One region of the Pseudomonas sp. G2-4 genome, then DNA from elsewhere that is predicted to be linked to it. Evidence: predicted binding sites of a transcription regulator. Region 1 holds the regulator's gene; each other region holds the start of a gene.
The links. Region 1 encodes sigma-54, which starts transcription at its own class of promoters, with help from an activator protein. Its sites were predicted from a motif close to ANTGGCATNNANNTTGCTNT; they were not measured.
Positions count from the first base shown of each region.

Region 2: QNH97_RS07515 (flagellar basal body rod protein FlgF) is a predicted target of sigma-54. The motif match lies at 5,815-5,834, and genes of this name have one in related genera.
Region 3: QNH97_RS24180 (pilin) is a predicted target of sigma-54. The motif match lies at 3,320-3,339, and genes of this name have one in related genera.

Region 1 is NZ_CP125957.1:981,204-991,185, reverse strand. It holds gene murA (UDP-N-acetylglucosamine 1-carboxyvinyltransferase) at 1-1,112, opposite strand, end outside; gene QNH97_RS04250 (BolA family protein) at 1,135-1,374, opposite strand; gene QNH97_RS04245 (STAS domain-containing protein) at 1,489-1,794, opposite strand; gene QNH97_RS04240 (MlaC/ttg2D family ABC transporter substrate-binding protein) at 1,803-2,456, opposite strand; gene mlaD (outer membrane lipid asymmetry maintenance protein MlaD) at 2,468-2,935, opposite strand; gene mlaE (lipid asymmetry maintenance ABC transporter permease subunit MlaE) at 2,935-3,732, opposite strand; gene QNH97_RS04225 (ATP-binding cassette domain-containing protein) at 3,732-4,541, opposite strand; gene QNH97_RS04220 (KpsF/GutQ family sugar-phosphate isomerase) at 4,816-5,790, shown strand; gene QNH97_RS04215 (KdsC family phosphatase) at 5,791-6,315, shown strand; gene lptC (LPS export ABC transporter periplasmic protein LptC) at 6,323-6,892, shown strand; gene lptA (lipopolysaccharide transport periplasmic protein LptA) at 6,879-7,427, shown strand; gene lptB (LPS export ABC transporter ATP-binding protein) at 7,427-8,152, shown strand; gene QNH97_RS04195 (RNA polymerase factor sigma-54) at 8,317-9,810, shown strand; gene hpf (ribosome hibernation-promoting factor, HPF/YfiA family) at 9,887-9,982, shown strand, end outside.
Region 2 is NZ_CP125957.1:1,682,232-1,692,213, forward strand. It holds gene QNH97_RS07485 (TrkH family potassium uptake protein) at 1-223, opposite strand, end outside; gene QNH97_RS07490 (NAD(P)H nitroreductase) at 395-958, shown strand; gene QNH97_RS07495 (amino acid aminotransferase) at 1,145-2,338, opposite strand; gene QNH97_RS07500 (4a-hydroxytetrahydrobiopterin dehydratase) at 2,338-2,694, opposite strand; gene phhA (phenylalanine 4-monooxygenase) at 2,794-3,579, opposite strand; gene QNH97_RS07510 (sigma-54-dependent transcriptional regulator) at 3,994-5,553, shown strand; gene QNH97_RS07515 (flagellar basal body rod protein FlgF) at 5,889-6,626, shown strand; gene flgG (flagellar basal-body rod protein FlgG) at 6,676-7,461, shown strand; gene flgH (flagellar basal body L-ring protein FlgH) at 7,514-8,209, shown strand; gene QNH97_RS07530 (flagellar basal body P-ring protein FlgI) at 8,240-9,325, shown strand; gene flgJ (flagellar assembly peptidoglycan hydrolase FlgJ) at 9,336-9,982, shown strand, end outside.
Region 3 is NZ_CP125957.1:5,516,955-5,526,936, reverse strand. It holds gene QNH97_RS24195 (prepilin peptidase) at 1-239, opposite strand, end outside; gene QNH97_RS24190 (type II secretion system F family protein) at 241-1,458, opposite strand; gene pilB (type IV-A pilus assembly ATPase PilB) at 1,461-3,161, opposite strand; gene QNH97_RS24180 (pilin) at 3,386-3,802, shown strand; gene QNH97_RS24175 (BON domain-containing protein) at 4,075-4,428, shown strand; gene QNH97_RS24170 (DUF2845 domain-containing protein) at 4,763-5,059, opposite strand; gene QNH97_RS24165 (DUF748 domain-containing protein) at 5,061-7,994, opposite strand; gene QNH97_RS24160 (class I SAM-dependent rRNA methyltransferase) at 8,114-9,130, opposite strand; gene acs (acetate--CoA ligase) at 9,339-9,982, opposite strand, start outside.

The DNA.
Region 1 (9,982 bases):
GTGGCCATCACTGGCGCGCCCTTGAGCTTCTCGGTGCCGGTGACGATGGCCGTGTTGCCTTCGACCTGGATCTTGGCGCCCATGCGGTGCAGCTCGTAGACGTGCATGAAACGGTTTTCGAAGATCGTCTCGATCACCGCGCCCGTGCCTTCGGCAATGGCGTTGAGGGAGATGAACTGTGCCTGCATGTCAGTCGGGAACGCCGGGTACGGTGCGGTGCGCACGTTGACGGCTTTGGGCCGCTTGCCGTGCATGTTCACTTCGATCCAGTCTTCGCCGCAGGTGACTTCGGCACCGGCTTCCTTGAGTTTCTCCAGGACGGCTTCCAGGATAGTCGGATCGGTGTCCTTGACCTTGACGCGGCCACCGGTGACAGCAGCGGCCACCAGGTAGGTGCCGGTCTCAATCCGGTCCGGCATCACTTTGTAGGTGGCCGAATGCAGGCGCTCGACGCCATCGATGGTGATGGTATCGGTACCGGCACCGCTGATCTTGGCGCCCATGGCGATCAGGAAGTTCGCCAGGTCGACCACTTCAGGCTCGCGCGCGGCGTTTTGCAGCACGCTGCGACCCTTGGCCAGTGCCGCGGCCATCATGATGTTCTCGGTACCGGTCACGCTGACGGTGTCGAAGAAGAAATTCGCGCCGCGCAGGCCGCCTTCAGGTGCCTTGGCCTTGATGTAGCCGCCTTCGACGTCGATCACCGCGCCCATGGCTTCCAGGCCGCGAATGTGCAGGTCCACCGGACGCGAGCCGATGGCGCAACCGCCAGGCAGTGCAACTTCTGCCTCACCGAAGCGGGCGACCATCGGGCCCAGCACCAGGATCGATGCACGCATGGTTTTCACCAGCTCGTACGGGGCGATCAGGGTCTTGATGGTGCGCGGGTCGATCTCGACGCTGAGTTTCTCGTCGATCACCGGCTCAATGCCCATGCGCCCGAACAGCTCGATCATCGTGGTGATGTCGTGCAGGTGCGGCAAGTTGGCCACGGTCACCGGGCCATCGCACAGCAGGGTTGCGGCCAGGATCGGCAGGGCGGAGTTCTTTGCCCCGGAAATACGGATTTCGCCATCAAGACGAACACCGCCGGTAATAATCAATTTATCCATAAGAATCTCGACGCCCTTGGGCTCAGGTGCGCTCGGCCCAGGCCGCGCTGCTGAAAAATTTCATAGTGACCGCGTGGATGCTGCCATCGGCGATCCATGGGTTCAAATGGGCATAGACTTGCTGTTGACGCTTCACCGGGCTCAACGCCACCAGTTCATCGCTAATCACGTTCAGCTGAAAGTTGCAGCCTTCGCCCTCAACTTCAATTTGAGTTCCGGGCAGCTTTCCTTCAAGGAAGCTCTTCACTTCTATGGCCTGCATGCTCAACCTCAATCGGCGCCCTGTGCGCGCGGGTCGCACATCATACAAAAAAGCCCCGCGCCTGCGAACCCCGCGAAGCAGGACTCTGACGGGGGGCTTTTTCAAGGATGTGGGTCAGGGGTGCGCCAGCAGCTCGGTCAGTTCACTGACCTGGGCTATCTCACGCATGTCTTCGGGCATCCCTTGGATGCTCCACGTTTTACCGGCAGCCTTGGCGTCACGCATAAAGCACAGCAGCAGCGACAGACCGACACTGCTGGACTTCTCGACGCCCGAGCAGTCAATCACCAGCTCGGCGGCTTTGGCCGACTTGATCAGCGCCTGGCCTTGCTTGCGCAAGGCCGGGCCGGAGCGATAGTCCAGCACGCCGCTGAGCATCAGCTCGCCGGCCTCGCCCAGACGAACGGCCGATTCACTCACCGACTCAATCATTGTTCCTGCTTCTCTTTGGCTTCTTCGGTCACTTCCTTGGCCTTTGCCACTTCACCGGCCCAACCGTTGATGGTCTTGTCCAGATCATTGCCATTGCGCTGCATCGCGTCAGAGAACTGATCGCGGAACAGCTTGCCGATGTTGATGCCGTTGATGATCACATTGCGCACTTTCCACTCGCCGTTGATGTTCTCGAGTGTGTAGGACACAGGGTAGACCGCGCCATTGCTGCCCTTGACCTGCATGTCGACGCTGGTGCGGTTACCGCTTTCGTCCTTGGCGGGCGAAACGGTGATGCCTTGGTTGTTGTACTCGAGCAAGGCATTGCCATAGAACTGCATCAGGCTGCGCTTGAAGTTTTCCTGGAAGCGCATCATTTGCGCTGGGGTTGCCTTGCGCGAGTACTTGACGGTCATGATGCTCTTGGAAATGCCGTCGGCGTCCACCACCGGACCGACGATACCGTTCAGCGCGTCATAGAACGCACCCGGGTCCTGCTTGTACTTCTCTTTGTTGGCGGCAAGATCGGCCAGCAACCGGGTCGTGGTGTCCTGGATGATTTCGTGGGCCGAAGGCGCGGCCACGGCGTTAGCCATCAACGGCAGCGTCGCGAGCAACACCAACAGGCCACGTCGCAAGATAGAGATCATTCAAAAGCTCCTCATTTGGCGTCTTTGCTAACGGTATTGAGCAGGAATTTACCGATCAGGTCCTCAAGCACCAGCGACGACTGCGTATCGTGGATGGTCCCACCATCCTGGAGCAGCTTGTCTTCCCCGCCCACGCTGATACCGATGTACTTCTCACCCAGCAAGCCAGCGGTGAGAATGGACGCAGTGGAATCAGTCGGCAGGTTATCCACGCGCTTTTCCAGCTGCAGCGTCACCCGGCCAGTGAAACTGTCACGGTCCAGATCGATTGCCGTGACCTTGCCGATGGTTACACCGGCCATGGTCACCTTGGCTCTGACCGTCAAACCGGCGATATTGTCAAAATAAGCATAAAGTTTATAAGTATCGGTGCTTGCTGTCGGCGCCAGACCACTGACTCGCAGGGCCAGCAGCAGCAAAGCCAGGATGCCAGCCAGCAAGAAAAGGCCGACACCGATTTCCAGGGTGCGGTTTTGCATCAGAAATCTCCAAACATCAAGGCGGTCAGAATAAAGTCAAGGCCCAGGACCGCCAGCGAGGCGTACACCACGGTCTTGGTTGTGGCACGGCTGATCCCCTCTGACGTGGGCTCACAGTCATAGCCTTGAAACACGGCGATCCAAGTCACCACGAAAGCGAATACGGCACTTTTGATCACGCCATTGAGCACATCGTCGAGGAAGTCGACGCTGTTCTGCATGTTGGACCAGTAGGAACCTTCATAGACCCCCAACCAGTCGACGGCGACCCACGAGCCACCCCAGATCCCCACGACGCTGAAAATGATCGCCAGCACCGGCAGGGAAATGAAGCCGGCCCACAGGCGCGGGGCAACGATGTACTTGAGCGGGTCGACACCGATCATTTCCAGGCTGGAAAGCTGCTCGGTGGACTTCATGTTACCGATTTCGGCCGTCAGCGCGGAACCGGCACGCCCGGCGAACAACAGCGCGGTCACCACGGGCCCGAGTTCGCGCAGCAGCGTGAGAGCGACCATCTGCCCGACCGCCTGCTCCGAACCGTAGCTGGACAAGATACTGAAGCCCTGCAGCGCCAGCACCATACCGATGAAGATCCCCGAGACCACGATGATCACCAGGGACATCACGCCCACCGAGTGCAACTGCTTGACCAGCAGGCCAAATCCGCCACCCGTCGAGTTGCGCCCAAACAAGGCGTGCATCAGAAACAACGAGGAGCGGCCCAGTATCGCCACCACGTCGATGCCGGAACGGCCGAACAGGCGAATTCTTTCTATCAGTGATTTTTTGCGCATCAGCGCTTCCCCAGCAGATCGGTACGGTAATCCGTGGCCGGAAAATGGAATGCCACCGGACCGTCCGGATCACCCTTCATGAATTGGCGAATGCGCGGGTTGTCGGAATCCTTCAACTCCTGAGGCGTACCCTGTCCCAGCACCTGGCCGTCGCCGACGACATAGATGTAGTCGGCGATACTCGCGGTTTCAGCCAAATCGTGGGACACCACGATGCTGGTGATGCCCAGCGCATCGTTGAGCAGGCGGATCAGGCGCACGAGCACGCCCATGGCGATCGGGTCCTGCCCGACGAAGGGTTCGTCGTACATGAGGATCTTCGGATCGAGGGCAATCGCCCGCGCCAGTGCGACCCGGCGCTTCATGCCGCCAGACAGTTCGTCCGGTGTCAAATCGAGGGCGCCACGCAGCCCGACCGCCTGCAACTTGAGCAGGACGATGTCGCGGATCATCTCTTCCGGCAGGTCGGTATGGACCCGCAGGGGGAACGCCACGTTCTCGAAGACGTCGAGATCGGTAAACAGCGCCCCACTCTGGAACAGCACGCCCATGTGTTTGCGCGCATCGAACAGGTCGCCGCGCGACAGCTCGGGAAGATTCTGGCCATTGACCCAGACTTCGCCGGCATTGGGACGCAGTTGTGCGCCCATCAGGCGCAGCAGCGTGGTCTTGCCACAGCCGGAAGGCCCCATGATGCCGGTCACCTTGCCGCGCGGGATGCGAATATCAATGTCATTGAAAATGCTGCGCGTCCCTCGCTTGAAGGACAGCCCCTTCAGCTCGACCGCGTAGGCGTTGTCGGCACTCATCTAAACTCCTTGCGATGCAGCCTCATATTCGAATGCCCTGGCCAGTCGACGAACGCAGATACGGACGGGCATGCGAACCGGCGGCGAACTATATCACTGCAACAGCCAAGCGCCCAAGGCCAACCCCCCGCCTGTCAAACCCGGCTCAAGGTAAAAAGCTACATTTTATGTCGAACCTTGCGCGCCCTCGAACAAAGCATGACGAACTTACGTGAGGGAATTGTTCATTGCCGCTATAATCGCCGCCTTTTCATCGGGCTATACGATTTCTGACATGAGCCAATCCAACGACCTGATTCAATCGGCACAACGTACCATCCGCCTCGAGCTCGAAGCCGTACAAGGCTTGCTGCCCCACATCGACGCTGATTTCGTACGCGCCTGCGAGCTAATCCTGGCCAGCAAGGGCCGCGTGGTCGTGGTTGGCATGGGCAAGTCCGGACACGTCGGCAACAAGATCGCCGCCACCCTGGCCAGCACGGGCACCACGGCATTTTTCGTCCACCCGGCCGAAGCCAGTCATGGTGACATGGGCATGATCACCCGGGACGACGTCATCCTCGCCCTGTCCAACTCCGGCTCTACCAACGAGATCATCACCCTGCTGCCGCTGATCAAGCGACTGGGCATCCAGTTGATCAGCGTCACCGGCAATCCGGATTCGCCCCTGGCCAAGGCCGCCGAAGTGAACCTCAATGTCCATGTCGAACACGAAGCCTGCCCGTTGAACCTGGCGCCAACCTCCTCCACCACCGCGGCACTGGTCATGGGTGATGCCTTGGCCGTCGCCCTGCTGGAAGCCAGGGGGTTCACCGCCGAAGATTTCGCCTTTTCCCACCCGGGTGGCGCCCTGGGCCGCCGCCTGCTGCTGAAAGTCGAAAACGTGATGCATGCCGGGCAGGAGTTGCCGCAGGTACAGCGCGGCACGCTGCTCAAGGACGCGCTCATGGAGATGACTCGCAAGGGCCTGGGCATGACGGTGGTTCTCGAAGCCGACGGCAAGCTCGCCGGGATCTTCACCGACGGCGACCTGCGCCGCACCCTGGACCGCACCATCGATATCCACAGCGCGACCATCGATCAAGTCATGACGCCCCATGGCAAGACAGGCCGTGCCGAGATGCTCGCCGCGGAGGCCTTGAAAATCATGGAAGACCACAAGATCAGCGCCCTGGTGGTGGTCGACGACGAAGACCGCCCGGTGGGCGCCCTGAACATGCACGACTTGCTGCGTGCCGGAGTCATGTAAATGAACACAGACCTGCTGCAACGTGGCAAAGCGATCAAACTGGCCGTCTTCGACGTGGACGGCGTGCTGACCGATGGTCGCCTGTACTTCCTGGAAGACGGCAGTGAGTTCAAGACCTTCAACACCCTCGACGGCCAAGGGATCAAGATGCTGATGGCCGCCGGCGTACAGACCGCTATCATCAGCGGTCGCAAGACCCCGGTGGTCGAGCGGCGCGCGAAGAACCTTGGTATCCCGCACCTCTATCAGGGGCGCGAAGACAAACTGGTGGTGCTGGACGAACTTTTGGGCCAACTCAACCTAAGCTATGAACAGGTGGCCTACCTTGGTGACGACCTGCCAGACCTGCCGGTGATTCGCCGGGTCGGCCTGGGCATGGCCGTCGCCAACGCAGCTGCGTTCGTGCGCGAGCACGCCCATGGCATTACTACCGCGCGAGGCGGCGAAGGGGCGGCCCGTGAATTCTGTGAACTGATCCTGCGCGCCCAGGGCCGCCTCGAAGCGGCCAACGCCGCGTACCTGTGAGCCATTTATGCTGAGCAAGAAGATTCGCACCATTGTGGTGTTCGGCTCTATCGCGGCGATCTTCGCGGCGGTGGGGTATTGGAACATCAGCCCGGAACGGTTTCTCGACCAACCCGCGGCCACGGTCGAAGAAAATATCGACTGGTACGCGACCAACACGCATACCCTGCAATACCTGCCCGATGGCAAAGTGCAGTATGAGATGACGTCCGACAAGGTCGACCATGTAAAGGCCACCGATATTACGCTGGTGACCAAGCCGGACCTGAACATGTTCCGTGGCACAGAGTTTCCGTGGCACGTGCAAAGCCTGCGCGCCGAAGTCAACTCCGGCGGCACCGAAGTGGAACTGATCGATTCGGTACGCGTGGCTCGGACCGATGAGAAAAACCGCACGACCATCATCACCAGCAGTCGCATGACCGTGTTCCCACAGCGAGAATATGCGCAGACCGAGCAACCCGTTAGAATCGACGGCGCCGGGGGTGTATCGACCGGTACCGGAATGAAAGCGTATTTGAAGGAAAGCAGGATACACCTGCTATCGAACGTAAGAGGACAGTATGAAGCTCGCTAAAACCCTCCCTATTTTGCTCAGTCTGGGCGCAGCACTGGGAAGCGCGAGCGCCTGGGCTCTTCCCAACGATCGCGACCAACCTATCCGCATCCAGGCCGACGACGCCCAACTGGACGACAAGAACGGCGTAGCCACCTACAAGGGCGATGTAATCATCACCCAGGGCACGATGAAGGTCACCGGCAACACTGTGACCATCACCCGTACCCCGGCCGGCGATATCGACGTGGTGACTTCGGTGGGCAACCTGGCCTACTTCGAACAACTCCAGACTGCGGGCGACACCAAGCCTGTGCAAGGCTACGGGGTGACCATCCAGTATCACGCGTCCCAGGACCGTGTCGTACTGATCGACCGCGCCAAGGTCGTCGACAAGGACAACAACGTTACCCAAGGCGAGAAAATCGTCTACGACACCAACAAAAAGCTGGCCAGCGCCGGTCGTGCCACGGGCAGCAAGGTCACTGAGTCCCGCCCTCGCATCGACATGGTGATCCAGCCGAAAAAGAAAACCGACGAGCAGAAGGCCCAGTAATGGCAACTCTGAAAGCTCAGCATCTGGCCAAGAGCTACAAGAGCCGTCAAGTCGTGCGTGATGTCAGCCTGTCTATCGACAGCGGCCAGATCGTCGGCCTGCTCGGCCCCAACGGCGCCGGCAAGACCACCTGTTTCTACATGATCGTCGGCCTGGTCCAGGCCGATCAGGGCCGCGTGCTGATCGACGACCTGGACGTCAGCCACCAGCCCATGCATGGCCGGGCAAAGGCCGGCATCGGCTATCTGCCACAGGAAGCATCGATCTTCCGCAAGCTGTCGGTGGCCGACAACATCATGGCCATCCTCGAAACCCGCAAGGAGCTCGACAAGGCCGGCCGCCGCCAGGAACTGGAAAGCCTCTTGCAGGAATTCCATATCAGCCATATTCGCGACAACCTGGGCATGAGCCTGTCCGGCGGCGAACGTCGTCGCGTGGAAATTGCCCGCGCCCTGGCCACCTCGCCGAAATTTATCCTGCTCGACGAACCGTTCGCCGGCGTGGACCCGATTTCGGTGGGTGACATCAAACAGATCATCCACCACCTCAAGGCCAAGGGGATCGGCGTACTGATCACCGACCACAACGTGCGTGAGACATTGGATATCTGCGAAACCGCCTACATCGTCAATGATGGCCAGTTGATTGCTGAGGGTGACTCCGCCACCATCCTGGCCAACGAGCTGGTCAAGGAAGTGTATCTGGGCCATGAGTTCCGCCTGTAAGCGCAAAGTGTCTGGTCAATCGCTCGGGTGCCGCTAATTTTATTATGGCGGTGCCCTAGGCAAACACTTCAGTTTCAGGCATATAATTTGCTTAAGTTTGGCGCTTCGGCGCCCTGTAGTGGATGGCGCATGTGCGCCGGCGAATAAGGTGTTAAGCCCCTGCCATGAAACCATCGCTAGTCTTGAGAATGGGCCAGCAGCTGACGATGACACCTCAGCTGCAACAGGCCATCCGCCTGCTCCAATTGTCGACCCTGGACCTGCAACAGGAAATCCAGGAGGCCCTGGAGTCCAATCCGATGCTCGAACGCCAGGAAGAAGGCGACGACTTCGACAACACCGATCCGCTGGCCGACAACGTCGAGCAGAAAACCAATACCGAAATCCCGGAACCCTCCTACCAGGAAGCCGCCCCGACGGTGGATAACCTTGAGGATGGTGAATGGAACGAACGCATCCCCAACGACCTGCCCGTGGACACCGCCTGGGAAGACGTCTACCAGACCAGCGCCAGCAACCTTCCGAGCAGCGATGACGACGAGTGGGACTTCACCACCCGCACCTCCGTCGGCGAGAGCCTGCAAAGCCACCTGCTGTGGCAGCTGAACCTGGCGCCGATGTCCGATACCGATCGCCTGATCGCAGTGACCTTGATCGATTGCATCAACAATCAGGGCTACCTGGACGAGACCCTCGAGGAAATCCTCGAAGCCTTCGACCCCGAGCTGGACATCGAGCTGGACGAGATCGAAGCCGTCCTGCACCGCATCCAGCAATTCGAACCGGCCGGCATCGGCGCCCGCAACCTGGGCGAATGCCTGCTGCTGCAACTGCGCCAGTTATCCGCCAAGACGCCCTGGCTGGCCGAAGCCAAGCGACTGGTCACCGACTACATCGATCTGCTGGGCGGGCGCGACTACAGCCAACTGATGCGCCGCATGAAACTCAAGGAAGATGAGCTGCGCCAGGTGATCGAACTGGTCCAAAGTCTCAACCCGCGCCCTGGCTCGCAGATCGAGTCCACCGAACCCGAATACGTGGTCCCTGACGTGATCGTGCGCAAACACAACGATCGCTGGCTGGTGGAACTCAACCAGGAGTCAGTGCCCAAGCTGCGGGTCAACGCCCAGTACGCCGGGTTCGTCAGGCGCGCCGACACCAGCGCCGACAACACTTTCATGCGCAACCAGTTGCAGGAAGCGCGCTGGTTCATCAAGAGCCTGCAAAGCCGCAACGAAACCCTGATGAAAGTCGCCACCCAGATCGTCGAGCATCAGCGTGGCTTCCTGGAGTACGGCGACGAAGCGATGAAACCGCTGGTCCTGCATGACATCGCCGAGGCGGTGGGCATGCACGAGTCGACGATTTCCCGGGTAACCACCCAGAAGTTCATGCATACCCCAAGGGGTATCTATGAATTGAAATACTTTTTCTCCAGCCACGTCAGCACCTCCGAAGGCGGCGAATGCTCGTCCACGGCCATCCGCGCGATCATCAAAAAACTGGTGGCGGCGGAAAATCAGAAAAAGCCGTTGAGTGACAGCAAGATCGCTGGTTTACTGGAGGCACAAGGCATTCAGGTGGCCCGCCGTACCGTCGCAAAATATCGCGAATCCCTTGGGATCGCACCTTCGAGCGAACGCAAGCGGTTGATGTAACAGGCCACGCCACAGCGTTCCAGTGGCAGGCATTTCTGCCTGCCGCTTTATGCACTGGCAACGAAGGAGAAGCTGTATGCAAGTCAACATCAGTGGACACCAACTGGAAGTGACCGAACCCCTGCGCACCTATATCGGCGAAAAACTCGACCGATTGGAGAGGCATTTCGAC
Region 2 (9,982 bases), 700 kb from region 1:
GGTACATGTCGCGCGGGCGCAGGTGCACATGTTCCGGGCGCCCGGGAAGAACGAGGGCCAGGCCGGCGACGAAGGTGATCATGCTCGACCAGAGGAACGACGGTAGATCGCCGGTACGCTCGAAGATCAACAAGGTGACCATGGGCACGACCATGAAGATCGCCAGGGTGATCAGGAAGATGCCGATAATGAAACCAATGATCCGCAGGGTCGGCAACGCCATGAAGTCCGCTCGGGCTGAAAGGGAAGGGCGCCATTCTACCTGCGGCAAGCCTCATGTAAACCGGCACCCGGCGACGCTTGGGGCAAGTGCACCTCTGGTAGCGGAATTTGAACTAACGAACTCGCCGTACAAGCCACTAGAATAGCCTGACATTTTTTCAGGAGGTGGCCGATGCAGGCTCTCGACGCTTTGCTCAACCGTGTTTCCGTCCCGCGCCTGGTCGACCCGGCACCCACGCCCGAACAGCGCGAGGTCATGTTCGCCGCTGCGATGCGGGCCCCGGACCACGGCCAGTTGCGGCCATGGCGTTTTCTGACGGTCGAAGGGCAGGCGCGTCATCGCATGGGTGAGCTGTTGGCCGAAGCGGCGCGGCTCAATGATCCGCAGGCACCCGAAGCGGTCGTGGAAAAGGCCCTCAATGGCCCGTTGCGCGCGCCCCTGGTCGTGGTAGTCATTGCCCGTTTGCAGGACCATTTCAAAATTCCGAAATCCGAACAACGGCTGGCGGCCGGTTGCGCGGCCCACGGCATCCTGCTGGCGGCTTACGCCCAAGGCGTTGGCGGGGTCTGGCGTACAGGGGAGCTGTCGTACTCGCCTCATGTCGCCGAGGGGCTCGGCCTTGAGGAAGGGGAAGAGGTGATCGGTTTCCTTTACCTGGGCACGCCGCAGAAGGAAGCGCGCACGGCGGCGAAGGTGGAAACGTCGGAGTTTGTCAGTGAGTGGACGGGCCAGTAGAAATAGCCTGGCGAAGCTCTTGTGGCGAGGGAGCTTGGCTCTTGTGGCGAGGGAGCTTGCTCCCGCTGGGGTGCGAAGCACCCCTGACGCCAGACACCGAGGTGTGTCAGGTCGGTTGCTTTAGGGCTGCTGCGCAGCCCAGCGGGAGCAAGCTCCCTCGCCACGGGGAAAGTGCCCGGCCTTGGGTTACTTGCAAGCGTCAGCAATAGCCTCGGCCAGCAGGTCCAGGCGCGTGGCATCGATGCCCGCCACGTTGGCCCGGCCCGTGCCCACCATGTAGACGCTGTGCCGCTCCCTCAGGTGCTTGACCTGTTCCGGCGTCAGGCCGGTGTAGGAGAACATTCCGCGTTGTAAACCAATGTGGGCGAAACGTTCGCGCAAGCCGTGGGGCTCAAGGGCTTCCAGCAGGCCACTACGTAACTGCGCGATGCGCAAGCGCATGGTCTGGACTTCGTCGGCCCACAGGCTTTTGAGTTCCGGGTTGCCGAGGATCGTCGCCACCACTGCTGCGCCATGATCCGGCGGTGTCGACCATAGGTTACGAGCGATGTTTGCCAGTTGACTGCGGATGTCCACCAGCTTCTCGGCATCCCGGGCGCAGACGATCAGCGCGCCGGTACGGTCGCGGTACAGGCCGAAGTTCTTCGAACAGGAGCTGGTGATCAAGACTTCCGGCAGCGCATCGGCAAACAGCCGGACCGCCCACGCGTCCTGCTCCAGCCCATCACCAAAGCCCTGGTAGGCGAAGTCGATCAGCGGCAGCAGGTCCCGGCTGCGCACCACGTCCAGCACCTGGCGCCATTGATCATGGGACAGGTCGAAGCCGGTGGGGTTGTGGCAGCAGGCGTGCAGCAGCACTACATCGCCTTTCGGCGCCTGCTTCAGGGTCGCCAGCATTGCCTCGAAATCCAGGCGATTGTCGGCACCCACGTAGGGATAATGGCTGGCCTTGACGCCGGCGGCGGCAAAGATGGTTTCGTGGATCGGCCAGGTCGGGTTGCTCAGCCAGACGCCGCGGCCCGGCAGGCACTGGGCGATGAAGTCGGCACTCAGGCGCAGGGCCCCGGTGCCGCCTGGGGTCTGGGTGGCGCCGGCACGCTTTTCGCCAATCAGCGGTGAGTCGGCGCCCAGCACCAGTTCATTGAGCAACTGGCCGAACGCGGCGTCGCCGTGACCGCCGATGTAGGTCTTGGTGGTCTGGCGATCCACCAGCCGCTGCTCGGCCTGCTTCACGGACTGAAGAATCGGTGTCAGGCCCTGGGCGTCTTTATAGACGCCCACGCCCAGGTCGAACTTGCTCGGATTACTGTCCGCCCCGTAGGCCTCCATCAGGCCGAGGATCGGGTCGCCGGGCACCCGGCCGATGGCATCGAAATGCATTACTTGCGGCCCTCGGCGGTCTTGGCCACGTCATCGGTGCGGGCGGCCATGATGAAATCGTTGCGGTGCAGGCCCTTGATGGAGTGGCTCCACCAGGTCACGGTGACCTTGCCCCATTCGGTGAGCAGGCCCGGGTGATGGCCTTCGGCCTCGGAGATTTCACCGACGGCGTTGGTGAATGCCAGGGCGTGCTTGAAGTTCTTGAACAGGAAGACTTTTTCCAGCTGCATCACGCTGTCGCGCACTTCGATGTTCCAGTCCGGGATCTGCTTGATCAGGACCGGCAGTTCTTCGTCGCTGACTTGCGGGGCGTCGGCGCGGCAGGCTTCGCAATGGGCTTGGTTCAGAGTGTTCATCATGTGTTCCTGGATCGAATATTTGAAAAGCGTCGATGCACCCACGCTAAAGCAAAGCGGCGCTGTGCAACAGACTCAATTGAGACCAAAAGCTGCGGTTCACGCGGCTTTTGGTGGAAATTTCGGCGTATGCAAGCCCAATTCCCGACCGCGCTTGACCATGCTCATGATGTCTTCATGGGCCAGGTCGAACAGGCGCTTGAGTTCAGGCAGCACGAAGTACACGGGTTGCAGGATGTCGATGCGGTACGGCGTGCGCATGGCTTCCAGAGGATCGAAGGCTTGATGCTCCGGCTCGTCCGACAGGCAGTAAACGGTTTCCTTCGGCGAAGAGAGGATGCCACCGCCGTAGATGCGCCGGCCTTGCGGGGTTTGCACCAGGCCGAACTCGATGGTCATCCAATACAGGCGCGCCAGGTAGACGCGTTCTTCCTTGGAGGCCTGTAGGCCAAGTTTGCCGTAGGTGTGGGTGAATTCGGCAAACCAGGGGTTGGTCAGCAGCGGACAGTGGCCGAAGATCTCGTGGAAAATGTCCGGCTCTTGCAGGTAATCCAGTTCTTCACGGGTACGAATAAAGGTCGCGACTGGAAACTGCTTGTTGGCGAGCAATTCAAAAAATGTCTGGAAGGGGATGAGCGCCGGCACCCGGGCGACTTGCCAGCCCGTGGTCGCGCCCAGCACCTGGTTGATTTCGCCCAGTTGCGGAATGCGATCGTGGGGCAGGCCAAGCTTGTCGATGCCGTCCAGGTATTCCTGGCACGCACGACCTTCGATGACTTTCAGCTGGCGGGTGATCAGCGTATTCCACACCGCGTGTTCTTCGGCGGGGTAGTGGATAAAACCTTGCGCATCGGGCTCGCGGGCCACGTACTGCGTCTGCTTCATGCTGTTCTCCTGCTGATTTCCCTCGGAGGGGAAGGCTGTTTGTTTTTATGTCCAGCGATGCATTAGAGATAACCCGAAGCAGGGGTGCGTGCAGTAGGAGAAAGCAGTCTTGCTAGGCCAAGAATAGCTGATTTCGTAAAGTTTTCGTTACGGATGGCGTCATGCTTCGGCTATATCGAGATTTTCGGCTGGGAAATGCCCTACAGCTGTCACATAATCTTTACAACTATTTGGGTGCCTAAACAAAAAGTTCGACACAAAACCCGTGGCGAGGGAGCTTGCTCCCGCTGGACTGCGCAGCAGTCCCAAAAAACAGGGCCGCTTCGCGACCCAGCGGGAGCAAGCTCCCTCGCCACAGGATGGGTTGTTGGGCTTGAATGGCGCCTTCTATCTCATCCACACCCGGGCCTTTTTATGCGCATCAAAGTCCATTGCCAGAATCGCATCGGCATCCTGCGGGACATTCTCAACCTGTTGGTGGAGTACGGGATCAACGTCGCCCGAGGGGAGGTCGGCGGCGAGCATGGCAATGCGATTTATCTGCACTGCCCGAACCTGATCAACATTCAGTTCCAAGCCCTGCGTCCGAAATTCGAGGGCATCGCCGGGGTATTTGGCGTCAAGCGCGTAGGGCTAATGCCCAGCGAGCGTCGGCACATGGAGCTCAACGCGTTGCTCGGTGCCTTGGAGTTTCCGGTGCTGTCCATCGACATGGGCGGCTCCATCGTCGCCGCCAACCGGGCGGCGGCGCAGCTACTCGGCGTGCGGGTGGACGAGGTGCCGGGGATTCCGCTGTCCCGGTATGCCGAGGATTTCGATTTGCCGGAACTGGTGCGCGCCAACCAGTCGCGGATCAACGGGCTGCGGGTCAAGGTCAAGGGTGATGTGTTCCTGGCCGACATCGCGCCACTGCAATCGGAGCACGACGACAGCGAGGCCATGGCCGGTGCGGTGCTGACATTGCACCGCGCCGACCGGGTGGGCGAGCGCATCTACAACGTGCGTAAGCAGGAGCTGCGCGGCTTCGACAGTATTTTCCAGAGTTCGAAAGTGATGGCGGCGGTGGTCCGTGAGGCCCGTCGGATGGCGCCGCTGGATGCTCCGCTATTGATAGAGGGCGAGACCGGCACCGGCAAGGAATTGCTGGCCCGTGCCTGTCACCTGGCAAGCCCGCGCGGGCAATCGCCCTTAATGGCGCTCAATTGTGCCGGGCTGCCGGAGTCCATGGCCGAGACCGAGCTGTTCGGCTACGGCCCCGGCGCCTTCGAGGGGGCCCGGGCGGAAGGCAAGCTCGGCCTGTTGGAACTGACCGCCGGCGGTACGCTGTTTCTCGACGGGGTCGGGGAGATGAGCCCGCGCTTGCAAGTCAAATTGCTGCGCTTCCTGCAGGACGGGTGTTTCCGCCGCGTCGGCAGTGATGAAGAGGTCTACCTGGATGTCCGGGTGATCTGCGCTACCCAGGTGGATTTGTCCGAACTCTGTGCCCGGGGAGAATTCCGTCAGGATTTGTACCATCGCTTGAACGTCCTTTCCTTGCACATCCCGCCCCTGCGCGAATGCCTCGATGGCCTGGCGCCGCTGGTGGAGCATTTCCTCGACCAGGCCAGTCGCCAGATTGGTTGTCCGCTGCCCAAGTTGGCCCCCGCGGCGATGGACCGCCTCAGTCACTACCATTGGCCGGGTAACGTCCGGCAGCTGGAAAACGTGCTGTTCCAGGCCGTTTCCCTGTGCGATGGCGGGACGGTGAAGGCCGAGCACATTCGCCTGCCGGACTACGGCGTGCGTCAGCCCTTTGGCGATTTTTCCCTCGAGGGAGGGTTGGACGACATTGTCGGGCGTTTCGAGAAAGCGGTGCTGGAGCGCCTGTACTCCGAGCATCCCAGCAGCCGGCAGCTGGGTAAGCGGTTGGGGGTTTCTCATACGACTATTGCCAATAAGTTGCGTGAGTATGAGGTCGGTAAAACCGAGTCATAGCTATTTAACTATTGTGTTTTTGCTGGCCTCATCGCGAGCAGGCTCGCTCCCACAAGGTTATCGATTGCTCACAATCATGGGAGCACTGGAGATCCAATGTGGGAGCGAGCCTGCTCGCGATGACGACAGTGGCCGTTGCCAAGGTCAAGCGTTGCCGTAAGCGGCACAACACCGCCGGTTTTTCGTCTTCGAGACATTTCAAAAACCCCTTCCAGAACCCTCCAGCCCTTTGTTTGCCGGGGTGCTGGGCGCCAGAAAAAAGTTGGTCTGCAAATTGCTTATGCCTCAGCAGTACAGCAGTGGACGGCAAACGTCCGGCATGCAGAGGAACGACAGTGGACAAGTACCTTTATGTGGCAATGACCGGCGCCAGCCAGAACGCGCTGGCGCAGCGGGCCCATGCCAACAACCTGGCGAACATCTCCACCAACGGTTTTCAGAAAGACCTGGAGCAGGCGCGCTCGATGCCGGTGTTCGGCGACAGCTTTCCGGCGCGGGCGTTTGCCATGTCCGAGCGGCCCGCCACTGACTTCACCCCGGGAGCACTGGTGGAGACCGGTCGTGACCTCGATGTTGCGGTCAGCGGGCAGGGCTGGATGGCCGTGCAGAATCCCGATGGCGGTGAAAGCTACGTGCGCACCGGCAGCCTCAACGTCGACGCCCTGGGTGTGCTGCGTGCCGGCAACGGCATGCCGGTGATGGGCAACGGTGGGCCGATCGCGGTGCCGCCGGAGCAGAAAATCGAAATCGGCCAGGACGGCACCATCAGCATCCGCGCCATGGGCGAAGGTCCGCGCGTGATGGCTGAAGTCGACCGCATCAAGCTGGTCAACCCGGACCTCAAGACCATGACCAAGGGCCTGGACGGCTCGATCCGGACCAAGGACGGCCAGCCGGCGCCTATCGATGGCACCGTGCAGCTGGTGTCCGGGTTCCAGGAAGCGAGCAACGTCAATGCCGTTGATGAGATGACTTCGGTGCTGGCCCTGGCCAAGCAATTCGAGCTTCACGTCAAGATGATGAACACCGCCAAAGAAGGCGACGAGGCCATGGCCCGGGTCTTGCAGATCTAATCATTAATTACAGCGCTGCGCCGAAAAACAGGCGTACGAGGAGAATCGAATGCTTCCGGCTCTATGGGTTGCCAAAACAGGTCTGTCCGCCCAGGACACCAACCTGACGACCATTTCCAACAACTTGGCGAACGTCTCGACCACGGGTTTCAAACGTGATCGCGCCGAGTTCCAGGACCTGCTGTATCAGGTCAAGCGCCAACCAGGCGCCCAGTCGACCCAGGACAGCGAACTGCCGTCGGGCCTGCAAGTGGGTACTGGTGTGCGCATTGTCGGCACTCAGAAAAACTTCACCGCCGGTAGCCTGCAAACCACCGAGCAGCCGCTGGACATGGCTATCGACGGTCGCGGTTTCTTCCAGATCCTGCAGCCGGACGGCACCACGTCCTACACCCGTGACGGTACGTTCCACCTCGATTCCAACGGCCAGATCGTCAATGCCAGCGGTTTCGCCCTGGAGCCGGCCATCATCATCCCGAACGATGCTCAGACGTTCACCGTGGGCCGCGACGGCACCGTGTCCATCACGGTGGCGGGCAACCCTGCCTCCCAGGTGATCGGCAACCTGCAGACCGCCGACTTCATCAACCCGGCCGGCCTGCAAGCGACAGGCAACAACCTGTTCCTGGAAACCGCCGCCAGTGGCGCGCCGCAAGTCGGCACGCCGGGCCTGAACGGGTTTGGCACCACGCTGCAGAACACCCTGGAAACGTCCAACGTGAGCACCGTGGAGGAGATGGTCAACATGATCACCACCCAGCGCGCCTACGAGATGAACTCCAAGGTGATTTCCACCGCCGACCAGATGCTCTCGTTCGTTACGCAGAATCTGTAATCACGTCTATAGAGGCGGCCTGAGGTCGCCTGCAACACCGAGAGGTAGGGTCATGAATCGCTTCGTATCTGTTCTGGCACTGAGTGGCATCACCGCACTCGCGGGCTGTGTCGGGCCAACGCCCAAGCCCAATGACCCGTACTACGCTCCGGTGTTGCCGCGCACGCCGTTGCCGGCTGCCGCCAACAATGGCTCGATCTACCAGGCCGGTTTCGAGCAGAACCTGTACAGCGACCGCAAGGCCTTCCGGGTCGGTGACATCATCACCATTACCCTGAACGAGCGGACCCAGGCCAGCAAGAACGCCAACTCGCAGATCGACAAGACCAGCGAGACCAGCGTCGGCCTGACGTCGTTGTTCGGTTCCAGCCTGACTACCAATAACCCGATCGGCAGCGGTGACCTGAGCCTCAACGCCGGTTACGGTTCCGACCGGGCCAGCAAGGGTGACAGCAAGTCCGGCCAGAGCAACAGCCTGACCGGTTCGATCACCGTGACCGTCGCCGATGTGTTGCCCAACGGCATCATCGTCGTGCGGGGCGAGAAGTGGCTGACCCTCAACACCGGTGACGAACTGGTGCGCATCGCCGGCATGGTTCGCGCCGATGACATCGCCACCGATAACACGGTTTCGTCGACCCGGGTGGCCGATGCACGTATCACCTACTCGGGCACCGGTGCGTTTGCCGATGCGAGCCAGCCAGGTTGGTTCGACCGTTTCTTCCTCAGCCCGAAGTTCCCTTTCTAGGTGGCCCAGTTGAATCTTAAGCAGCTGTTGATGGGGGCGTTGGTGATGTCGCTGGCCTTTACCGCTCAAGCCGAGCGTTTGAAGGACATCGCCAGCATTTCCGGCGTGCGTACCAACCAGTTGATCGGCTACGGCCTGGTCGTGGGCCTCAATGGCACCGGTGACCAGACCACCCAGACCCCGTTCACCCTGCAGACCTTCAACAACATGCTGTCGCAGTTCGGCATCAAGGTGCCGGCAGGTTCCGGCAACGTGCAGTTGAAAAACGTCGCGGCGGTGTCGATCAGCGCCGATCTACCGGCGTTTGCCAAGCCCGGGCAGCAGGTGGATATCACCGTTTCCTCCATCGGTAACTCCAAGAGCCTGCGTGGCGGCACACTGCTGATGACGCCGCTCAAGGGGATCGACGGCAACGTCTACGCCATCGCCCAGGGCAACCTGGTGGTGGGCGGTTTCGATGCCGAGGGGCGCGACGGCTCGAAGATCACCGTCAACGTTCCGTCGGCCGGTCGCATCCCTGGCGGTGCGTCGGTGGAACGTGCGGTGCCGAGTGGTTTCAACCAGGGCAACAGCCTGACGCTGAACCTCAACCGTTCCGACTTCACCACCGCCAAGCGCATCGTCGACAAGATCAACGACCTGCTCGGCCCAGGCGTGGCCCAGGCGCTCGATGGCGGCTCGATTCGCGTCACCGCGCCGCTTGATCCAAGCCAGCGGGTCGACTATCTGTCGATCCTGGAAAACCTTGAAGTCGATCCAGGCCAGGCCGTGGCGAAAGTCATCATCAACTCGCGTACCGGTACCATCGTGATCGGACAGAACGTCAAGGTTTCCCCGGCCGCCGTGACCCACGGCAGCCTGACCGTGACCATCACCGAAGATCCGATTGTCAGCCAGCCAGGACCTTTGTCCAACGGCCAGACCGCCGTGGTCCCCCGTTCGCGGGTCAATGCCGAGCAAGAAGCCAAGCCGATGTTCAAGTTCGGCCCGGGCACTACCCTGGATGAAATCGTCCGGGCAGTGAACCAGGTCGGCGCGGCGCCGGGCGACTTGATGGCGATTCTCGAAGCCTTGAAACAGGCCGGCGCGTTGCAAGCCGACCTGATCGTGATTTGAGGAACTAGCCGTGGATATGCGCAAGGGCGCTTTGATCAGCGGGGATTCGGGGTCCTACTCGGACCTGAACCGCCTGAACCAGCTCAAGGTTGGCGACAAGAACAGCGACAGCAACCTGCGCAAAGTGGCGCAGGAATTCGAGTCGCTGTTCCTCGGCGAAATGCTCAAGTCCATGCGTTCGGCCACCGAAGCAATGGGCAAGGACAATCCGCTTAATACGCCTGAAGCCAAGCAATACCAGGAAATGTACGACCAGCAGTTGGCCGTATCGATGTCTCGTGAGGGCGGCGGTATCGGCCTGGCCGATGTGCTGTTACGCCAGATGTCCAAGAATAAACCGCTGGCGCCAGGCGAGGCGGCCACCTTGTCGGCTGCCAAGCAGCAAGAGGCGCTGGACAAGGTTGCCAAGGCGCCGGTGCCTACGCCAATAGCGGCCGGCACGCTGCCTGACGGGCCTCTCTCACGCTCCAACGGCCAGCGCCCGCTGTGGGCTTCCCGGGCCGTGAACGCACCGCAAGGGGCGGGCGAGAGTACTCATCGCAACGACATGGAATTGATCAACCAGCGTCGCCTGGCCTTGCCGCCGAAACTGGCGGACCGCCTGCTCGCCGGGCTGGTGCCTTCGGCCTCGGTCAATGCCGATGTGCCAGCGCAGAA
Region 3 (9,982 bases), 2.1 Mb from region 1:
CGAATACGATGACCACAGTGAGGGCACTGGGAATGCGGCAGCATCAGGTTGTAGACCGGGCCGGGCGCTTCGGCCGGCAGGCCCAGCAGGTCATGGGCTTGCACGCGCCATTCGCGGGTGAGCATCTTCGGCAGGCGCCACACCAGTACATTGAGGAAGCTGCCGACGATCAATCCGAGCAATAACGCAGTGAGCACGAAGGCCAGGGGATAGAGCACGAAGAAATCAGTCAGGGGCATGTCAGATCGCAGAGCCAAGTTGAAAGATGGGCAGGTACATGGCAACCACCAGGCCACCGACGACCACCCCCAGGACCACCATGATGAAGGGTTCCATCAGGCTGGTGAGGTTGTCCACCAGATTGTCCACCTCGGCCTCATAAAAACTCGCCACCTTGTCGAGCATGTCGTCCAACGCGCCGGATTCTTCGCCGATGGCGGTCATCTGGATCGCCAGGTTGGGAAAGATGCCGGAGGCGCGCATGGAAAAATTCAACTGCATCCCGGTCGAGACATCCTGGCGAATGCGCTGCACCGCGCGCTTGAACACCACGTTGCCGGTGGCGCCCGAGACCGAATCCAGGGCCTCCACCAGCGGTACGCCGGCGGCGAATGTGGTGGACAGCGTCCGGGCGTAGCGAGCCACGGCGGACTTGTACATCAAGCTGCCTATCAGCGGCAGCTTGAGCAGCCATTTATCGCGCCAGTCGCGAAAACGCTCGGAACGCCTGAGGGCGTATTTCACACCAAAAAACGCCCCGACCAAACCGCCAAGCACTACCCACCACCATTCCTGCAAGAACTCCGACAGGCCAATGACCATCACCGTGAAGGCCGGTAGCTCTGCGCCAAACCCTGAAAAGACCGACTCGAATTGCGGCACCACCTTGACCAACAGGATGCCGGTGACCACGGCCGCGACCACCACCACGGCCGCCGGGTAGGTCATGGCTTTCTTGATCTTGGCTTTGAGCGCTTCGCTCTTTTCCTTGTAGGTCGCGACCCGGTCCAGCAACGTGTCCAGGGCACCGGCCTGTTCACCGGCGTCCACCAAGTTGCAGTACAACTCGTCGAAATACTGCGGGCACTTGCGCAACGACGCCGCGAAGCTGTTGCCGGCCGCGACTTCCTGTTTCACCTCGTCCACCAGCTTGCGCATGTTGGCGTTGTCGAAGCCCTCGCCAATGATGTCGAACGCCTGCAACAGGGGCACGCCGGCCTTGAGCATCGTCGCCATCTGGCGGGTGAACAGGGCGATGTCCAACGGCTTGATGCGCTTGCCCTTGCTGAATATCGAGGTGGACTTCTTGCGTACCTTCTCCGGGCTGATGCCCTGTTTGCGTAACTGAGCCTTGATCAGGGCTGGGCTCTGACCGGTCAGTTCGCCGCTCATTTTCGTGCCTTTGCGGTCCTTGCCTTCCCACGTGTAGACATCGGTTTTGACTGCTTTGACCGCCATGTTCAATCCTTGGTGACCCGGTTGATTTCCTCGAGGCTGGTGACGCCCTGCATCACTTTTTGCAGCCCCGAGGTGCGTAGGTCGTTGAAACCGTCTTTGCGCATCTGCAGGTCGATTTCCAGCGAGTTGCCCTCGGCCATGATCAACCGTTGCAGTTCGGGCGTGTTCTTGACCACTTCGTAGACCCCCACGCGCCCTTTGTAACCGTGGTTGCACTGTTCACAACCGACCGGCTCATAGATCGTGAATGTACCGATGCGTTCCCGGGGGAAACCTTCCTTGAGCAGGGTTTCCTCGGGAATCTCGATGGCTTTCTTGCAATGGGTGCACAGCTTGCGCGCCAGCCGCTGGGCGATGATCAGGTGCACCGCGGTGGCGATGTTGAAGCCAGGGATGCCCATGTTCTGCAGGCGGATCAGGGTTTCGGCGGCGCTGTTGGTGTGCAGCGTGGAGAGCACCAGGTGCCCGGTCTGGGCGGCCTTGATGGCGATTTCGGCGGTTTCCAGGTCGCGGATCTCGCCGACCATGATCACATCCGGGTCCTGGCGCAGGAACGAGCGCAGGGCCTGGGCAAAATCCAGCCCCTGGCGCGGGTTCACGTTGACCTGGTTGATGCCTTCCATGTTGATTTCCACTGGGTCTTCGGCGGTGGAAATATTGATGTCCACGGTGTTGAGGATGTTCAGCCCGGTGTACAGCGACACGGTCTTGCCCGAGCCGGTCGGCCCGGTCACCAGGATCAGCCCCTGTGGCTGCTTGAGGGCCGCCATGTACAGGTCTTTCTGGTCCGGTTCATAGCCCAGGGCATCGATGCCCATTTGCGCACTGGATGGGTCGAGGATCCGGATCACCACTTTTTCGCCCCAGAGCGTGGGCAGGGTGTTGACCCGGAAGTCGATGGATTTGTTTTTCGACAGGCGCATTTTCAGCCGTCCATCCTGGGGTTTGCGCCGTTCGGAAATATCGAGGCTGGCCATGACCTTGAGGCGGGCGGCGATGCGGGTGGCCAGTTGGATCGGCGGCTTGGCCACTTCCCGAAGGATGCCGTCGGTGCGCACCCGCACGCGGTAGGTTTTTTCGTAGGGCTCGAAATGCAGGTCGGAAGAGCCGCCCTTGATCGCGTCCAGCAACATCTTGTTGACGAAGCGCACCACCGGGGCGTCGTCGGTGTCCATGCCGCCGATGGACTCCTGCTTGGAATCGTCGATCGATTCGATGTCCAGGCCGTCGAGATCGACGTCGCCCATGCCTTCCAGGCCTGTACTGCTGGATTCGAAGAATTTCTCGATGGCATCGCTGAGCTTGTCGTCCTCCACCAGGATGGCTTCGGTGGTGAGGCCGGTACTGAATTGAATGTCATTGATGGCTTGGTGATTGGTCGGGTCGGAGATGCCCACGAACAACTTGTTGCCGCGCCGCCACAGCGGCAGCGCGTGATGTTGACGCAGCAGCTTTTCGCTGACCAGCCCGATGGGCTGAGAGTCCTTGTCCAGGCTGTTGAGGTCCAGCAGGGCGACGCCGAAATGCTCCGAGGCAATTTCAGCAACCCGGCGGCTCTGCACCAGTTTGTTCTGCACCAGATAGCTGATCAGGGGCATGCGATTGCGCTGGGCCTGTTGGTACGCCTGCTGCGCACTTTGCTCGGTGATCAGTTCGGCCAGCACCAGTTGCTTGGTCAAACCGCTGAGGGCGATGTCATTCATGGGGATACCGGCGGCGGACAGTTCATGACTTATAGCCTAGTCAAGCATCGACGCCAAACCAGCGGGGCAGGGTGACAAAAAACGTCAGATAGTGCGGTTGTTGGGGTAGGACGCTGGAGCTTTACTGGTTGAACCCCCTTGCCGGCAGGGCGCGCAGGGTTGGCATGTGCCGTGCAACGGCCGTTTCAGGTCATGAGATTTCGCCTCATGCATTGGAGATGTTTATGAATAAGCAGAGTGGTTTTACCCTGATCGAGCTGCTGATCGTTGTGGCGATCATTGGCATTCTGGCGACGTTTGCGTTGCCGCAATATTCCAAGTACCAGGCGCGGGCGAAGGCGACAGCCGGGTTGGGGGAAATCAGCGCATTGAAGGTGCCATACGAGGATCTGGTCAATCAGGGCACCGATCCGTCGGCGACCAACATGAACTTCCCGACGTCCAGTAACTGCACGTTTTCCGTCACAGGCTCGGCCGCCGCTGGGGGAACCATTGTGTGTACCCTTACGAAAGCCCCCAGTCAGGTAATGGGCAAGACCATTACGCTCTCTCGCTCGTCCGCAGGGTCTTGGACATGTGGTTCGAATGCCGCCCAAGATTTTCTGCCAGCGGGTTGCACCGGCTCTGGAACAGCTCCGTGATTTAGATGTGGTTATATGGCGGGATTTAAGGTCCCGCCTTATAAAATCTTCGAAATCATAAACTTAGAAATGAACACCGAACCGGCAAGTTGCATGTTGAAAATCGGCAAGTCTTGCATTTTGCATGATTACGAAAATCGCCGCTTCGCTTAACTTATTGATTTAAAACGATTTAATTAATGTTTCAAAACTGGCACAGCCTTCGCACTACTCCTGTTAACCCTGCCGGGATGCACGTCCGGCAGTTTTTGAGAAAAACAGGAGTTACTCGTATGAAGAAGTTCGCTATCACTGCCGCCGCTGCTACCGCACTGACCCTGACCATGGCTAGCGCTTTCGCCGAGACCACTCAAGCAACTCAGGCTCCAATGATGCTGGCTGCGGGCGAAGTGACAGAGGCCAAGGAAGACGTTTCCGATACCTGGATCACCACCAAGGTCAAAGCTGACCTGGTCACCGAAAAAGGCATTCCTGGCAGCGACATCAAAGTCGAAACCAACAAAGGTGTTGTGTCCCTATCTTCGATGACCAAAGTCACTGATGCACAAAAAGACACCGCTGTGGCGATCGCCAAGAAAATCAAAGGCGTCAAGGCCGTATCGGCTGACGGCCTGAAAGCCGAATAAGGCTTAAGACTTCTCGCCTGGACTGGGAGAAGGCGCGGCAAGCGGGCCTAGATATACGTTTGCCGTTGCTTTGGAGTTCATGCGAAAGGCCACACGGACGTGGCCATTACAGGCCCCCGGCATTCGTGCCGGGGGCCTGTTCTATTCTGGGGTGGATCAATCTGTGGGTCAGCGGTTGCGGATAGGCTGTAGAGTCGAGTTGCCGCCATCGCGAGCAAGCTCGCTCCCACAGGGGGGCGGCGGCGAACATTGATTTTGAGATCACCCAAAACAATGTGGGAGCGAGCTTGCTCGCGATGGCGGCAGCACATTTAACTCCTCTGTACGGACAAGCTCAGCGCCCGCGCTTGCTGGTGATCTGCACCAGCCGATTGCCTTCGAAACGCAGGTACTGATACATGCCGCTGTTGGGCCCGTAGGTCCATTCCTCCACCGGGTATTCTTCCCGGCGATTGACACTGCGTTTATAGCCCAGGTCATCCCGCGCCGCAGGCTGCCCGCACTTTTGCAACACTTCGCTCGAGCGGTCGCCGACGCTGATCAACTGGCTGCCGCAACGCAGCGTATCGGCCGCCGACGCTTGGCCGACGGCGAGCAGTAGACCCAGGCTGAGCCCATACAAACGCTTCATGTCATTCAGCATCCAGGTGCAGGGGGGTAATGACGCGACCGTCGCTTTCGGCCTGACCGAGGCTGGCGTCGATGAAGTACACGCGGTCGTCGGCCAGGCGGCCCTTGTCCACCAGGAAGTCCTTGATGCTGCTGGCCCGCTCTTGCCCCAGTTGACGCAAGAGCACGTCACTGCCGCTCCAGAACTTGATCACGCCTTCGCGCAGTTTCTCGCTACGCGCCTTTTTATCCAATTGGGTCCATTCGGCGGGTGGTTGGGTCTTGAGGCGCGTGCGATAAATGCCTTCGAGCAGCGGGGGCTTCTCATCCTCGGGCACTTCCAACAGCGAGGCCTGGGCCGGCACCTTGTCGCCCCGGCGCTGGAGCATCTTGTAGTAGTTGTATTGGTATTCACGCTCCAGGCGCTGGGCCGCGAGCAGTGGGCCGTCGCTGTTTTCAGCGGCGGTGCCTTCGATCTCCAGGCGCAACTCCGGACGCTTGCCGAGGGCCTCGGACAGTTTCAGCAGCGTGCCTTCGTTTTCCTTGCTCAGGTCGCTGGAGCCCGCTGCGAACGACACACTGCCCAGGTCCTCCGAACCGCCACCGGCCACCAGCCCGCCGATGAGTTTGAACGGGGCCTGGGCCGCTCGGACCACCAGGTTGCGCAGGGTCTGCCAGACAATCGGCATGACACTGAATTGCGGATCGTTGAGGTTACCGGTGACCGGCAATTCGATGGAAATCTTGCCCTCGGAATCCTTGAGCAGCGCGATGGCCAGTTTCAGCGGCAGGCTCACGGCGTCCGGGCTGTCGACTTTTTCCCCCAACTGCAGTTGCTCGACCACCACTTTGTTTTCCGCCTGGAGCTGGCCCTTGGTGATGCGGTAGTGCAGGTCGAGATTGAGCCGGCCCTTGCGGATGCGGTAGCCGGCAAACTTGCCGGAGTAGGGCGTCAGGGTGGTCAGCTCGACCCGTTTGAAGCTGGTAGCGATGTCGAGGCTGGCCATCGGGTCGAAGGGGTTGACCGCACCCTTGATGGTGACCGGTGCATAGCGGTCGACCTTACCCTTGACATCCACGGTCGCCGGGTTGGCTTGGCGGCTGTCGATGGTGCCGATCGCACCGTTGAGCTGTTGGACAGCCGTGGCGAAGTTGGGCGTCAGGCTGAAGTCGGCGAAGTTGGCCGAACCGTCATTGATGGCGATCCCGCCAATATGAATGCCCAGCGGTTTTTCCTGGGATGCCGGTTTAGCCGCGGTGTTTTTTGTGGCGCTGTCGGCCGGTTGCGGGATCAACAAGTCATCGACGTTGGTGGTGCGGTCGTCGTTGATCATGAAGCGCACGTAAGGCTGGAACAGGTTGACCTTGTCGATGGACAGGCTGTCCCCGTGCTGATAATTGAGGCCTTCAAGCACCAGGCGCTGCCATTTGAGGAAATCGCGGGTCTTGAGGGTATCGAGGGTGTGCAACTGATCGACCTGGGCGCGACCGGTGACCGCGAATGCCAGCGGCTCGGTGCTCTTGAGGTCTACCGCCAGCTCGCTGCCGAGCATCCCGGAACGCAGTTCCAGGCGAATGAACGGGTTGATATACGCCTGGGTCACCCGCAGGTCGATGTCCTGGGTCTTGACCTTGAGCCGGGCGCTGATCGGGTTCAGGTTGACCTCGCCGTCGGCCAGGATCTTGCCTTGCTTGCCCAGCCCGGTGTCCAGCTTGAGGGTAAAAGGCGAGCTATTGAGGGTGTCGTAGTTCTGCAGATCGAGGTTCAGCGGGCCGACGTCCAGTGCCACGGCTGGCTGTGCCTGGCGGTCAGCCAAATGCACCTGATAGTTGCGCAGTTGCACGTCCTTCAACACCACCTGCCACGGTTTGCTGGGGGCTGCGGGTTCAGGTTTCGGCGAATCGGCGGCGGCCGGAGCTGATGCCGGCTCGACCTTGGCTTGCGGCTTGGCCGGCTGGCTGGCAAAGAGTTTTTGCCAGTCCAGCTGCCCGTCCGCCTCGCGAGCGGCCCAGGTTTCCAGCTTCTGGCTGCGAATCTTGCCGACGATGACTTGCTGCTTGGCCAGGTCCACCGTGGTTTCACTGACGTCCAGGCGCTCGAGTTTTACCAGTGGACGACCATCGGGCGCCTTGATGGAGAAGGGCGCGACACTGACAGCGGCATTGCTGAGCAACAGTTCGGTGCCCTTGGCCAGGTTGAGCTTGTAGTCGGTGCTGAGGTTCAGGATGCCGTTTTCCAACACCAACGGTACCGCGTCGCGTACATAGGGCCACCAGGCTTTCATTTGGCCGCCGGTCACCTTGAGGGTGCCTTCGGAGGCGATTGGCGTGAGGCTGAAATTACCGGTCCAATCGATCTGCCCGCCTTCGGGGCCGGCGGCCACCAGGGTCATGTCGGCGTTGTCGTCGGGCAGGGTGCTGAGGTTTTTCAGCTCGAAATCGAGGGTGTCGTAGAGAAATTCGATGGGCTCGCTGGGGCGCAAATCCTGGAAATGCAGATAACCGCCGGCCAACTTGATGCGATCGACCCGCAGCGGGAACGGCTGGGCGTCAGGATTGGCGGGTTTCGGTTCGCTGGGTGGCAACTTGAACAGGCTCAACAAGTTCAACTGACCGTCCTTGGCGAACACGACTTCGGTCTTGGGCTTGTCCAGTTCGATATCGGTCAGGTGCAGGGCGCCGGACCACAGGCTGTCGAGTTGCAGGTTGGCGTATAGCCGTTCGAAGCCGACCTGTTCCTTGCCCGGTTCACCGATATTCAGGCCCCAAAGGGTGACTTCAAGGCTGAAGGGATTGAGTTCGATGCGTTGGATCTGGGCCGGCACCGTCGCATGCTCGGCCAATTGCTGATTGGCGATCCGCAAGGCGATGCCCGGCAATATCAGAAAACCCAACAGGCTGTAGAGGGCCAGTGCGGTCAACAGGGCGCCGAAAGCGCGAATCAATCCTTTGGGCATGTGCGGCTTCATCTAATGTGAATTCGGAGTGCCTTGGAGTATGGCATGCGTTTACGGTTCCGAAGCCACTGTGTTTTATGAGATTTGTCCGTTTTCTACGTCAGAATTCCGAGTCTGGCTTAGAGCTGGAGGACCAAAGTCTTGAGCGGCGGCTGCTGGTCCTGGGAGGGGAAATCGCTGCCGGGCGTCAGCACGCTCCATTCGCGTACCGGGCGGCCGGCCTTTTCGGCGCAACGCAATACCTGTTCGCGCCAGTCGTCCATGGAGACTTTTGCCAGGTTATTGCAGCAAATCAGCACGCCATCGTCGGCGGTGGTCAGCAGTGCCGGTTTGAGCAGGCTTTGGTAGTCGCGCAACAGGTCGACGGTCCCGAAAGCACTCTTGGCCCAGGCCGGCGGATCGAGCAGCACGAGGTCGTACTGGCGTTGTTCCAGGCGCACGTAGCTGGGCAGCTTCTGCCCGCGTCGCTGGCTGATGGGCAGGCCGGCCAGTTGGCGGATCGCCGGGAAGTAATCCGACTGCACGAATTCCATGGCGGGCAAATCGGGGTTGAGCAGGCCGTTTTCGCGACCCACCGCCAGGTTGCCTTCGGCGAAGTCCAGGTTGCACACCTCCCGCGCCCCTCCGGCCGCCGCGCTCAGGCCGACGCCACAGGTGTAGGCGAAGAGGTTCAACACGCTTTTGTTGCGGCTGTGTTCCTTGACCCAGCCCCGGGCGTTGCGCAGGTCGAGGAACAGCAGTGGGTCCTGCCCGGCATGGCGTCCGCGAACGCGGTAGTTCAGGCCCCATTCATGGCCGATAAGGTCTTTCAGGGCGGCTTCATCGGCTTGATAGACGGTGTCCTGGCGGTCTATGCGCGAATTGCCCCGGGCACGGTCGTTGTAGACCAGCAGGGTGTCCAGGCCCAGGCGTTCGTTGATGATGCCGTGCAGTTGCAGCAAGGCCTCGCGCTCCAGCGATTGGTGGAAGCTCTGCACCAGCAGTTGCGGGCCGTAGCGGTCGACGGTCAGGCCGGGCGCGCCTTCCTGGCTGCCGTGGAACAGGCGATAGCAATCGGTGCCTTGCTGATGCAATTGGCTGAGCAGGTCCTGACGCTGGTCGAGGGCGGCGCGCAGCGCCTGATTCAAGGAAGACATGCCGGGCGCGCCTTAGAGAAATGAGGCGCGGGAGTTTAGCAGTTATGCAAACCCGGGTTGGGGATTGCATATGTATCTGAGCCTGGCACTGACCCGTGGCGAGGGAGCTTGCTCCCGCTGGGCTGCGCAGCGGCCCCTCATTTTTGGGAGCGCTACGCACTCCAGCGGGAGCAAGCTCCCTCGCCACGGGTGAATTGCGTCGCCTGGCTCAGCGATTCAGCCGCTTGTCGATCAACCCCTCCACCACACTCGGATCGGCCAGGGTCGAGGTGTCGCCGAGGCTGTCGAGCTCGTTGCAGGCGATCTTGCGCAGGATCCGCCGCATGATCTTGCCCGAACGGGTCTTGGGCAGTGCCGGTGCCCACTGGATCAGTTCCGGTTTGGCGAAGCTGCCGATTTCCTTGCTGACGTGGGCCAGCAATTCTTTCTTCAATTCGTCGTTGGCCTCCACACCGTTCATGGGCGTGACAAAGGCATAGATGCCCTGGCCCTTGAGATCATGGGGGTAACCGACGACCGCTGCTTCGGCGATGTTGTCGTGCAACACCAAGGCACTTTCTATTTCGGCAGTGCCGATGCGGTGCCCGGAGACGTTGATCACATCGTCGATGCGCCCGGTGATCCAGTAATCGCCGTCTTCGTCGCGGCGAGCGCCGTCGCCGGTGAAGTAGTAGCCGGGGTAGGGCTTGAAGTAGGTGTCGACCATGCGTTGATGATCACCGTAGACGCTGCGAATCTGCGCCGGCCAGCTGGACTTGATCGCCAGCACGCCGCTGCCGGCACCGTGGATTTCCTTGCCGACTTCATCCAGCAGCACCGGTTGCACGCCGAACATCGGCCGGGTCGCGCAGC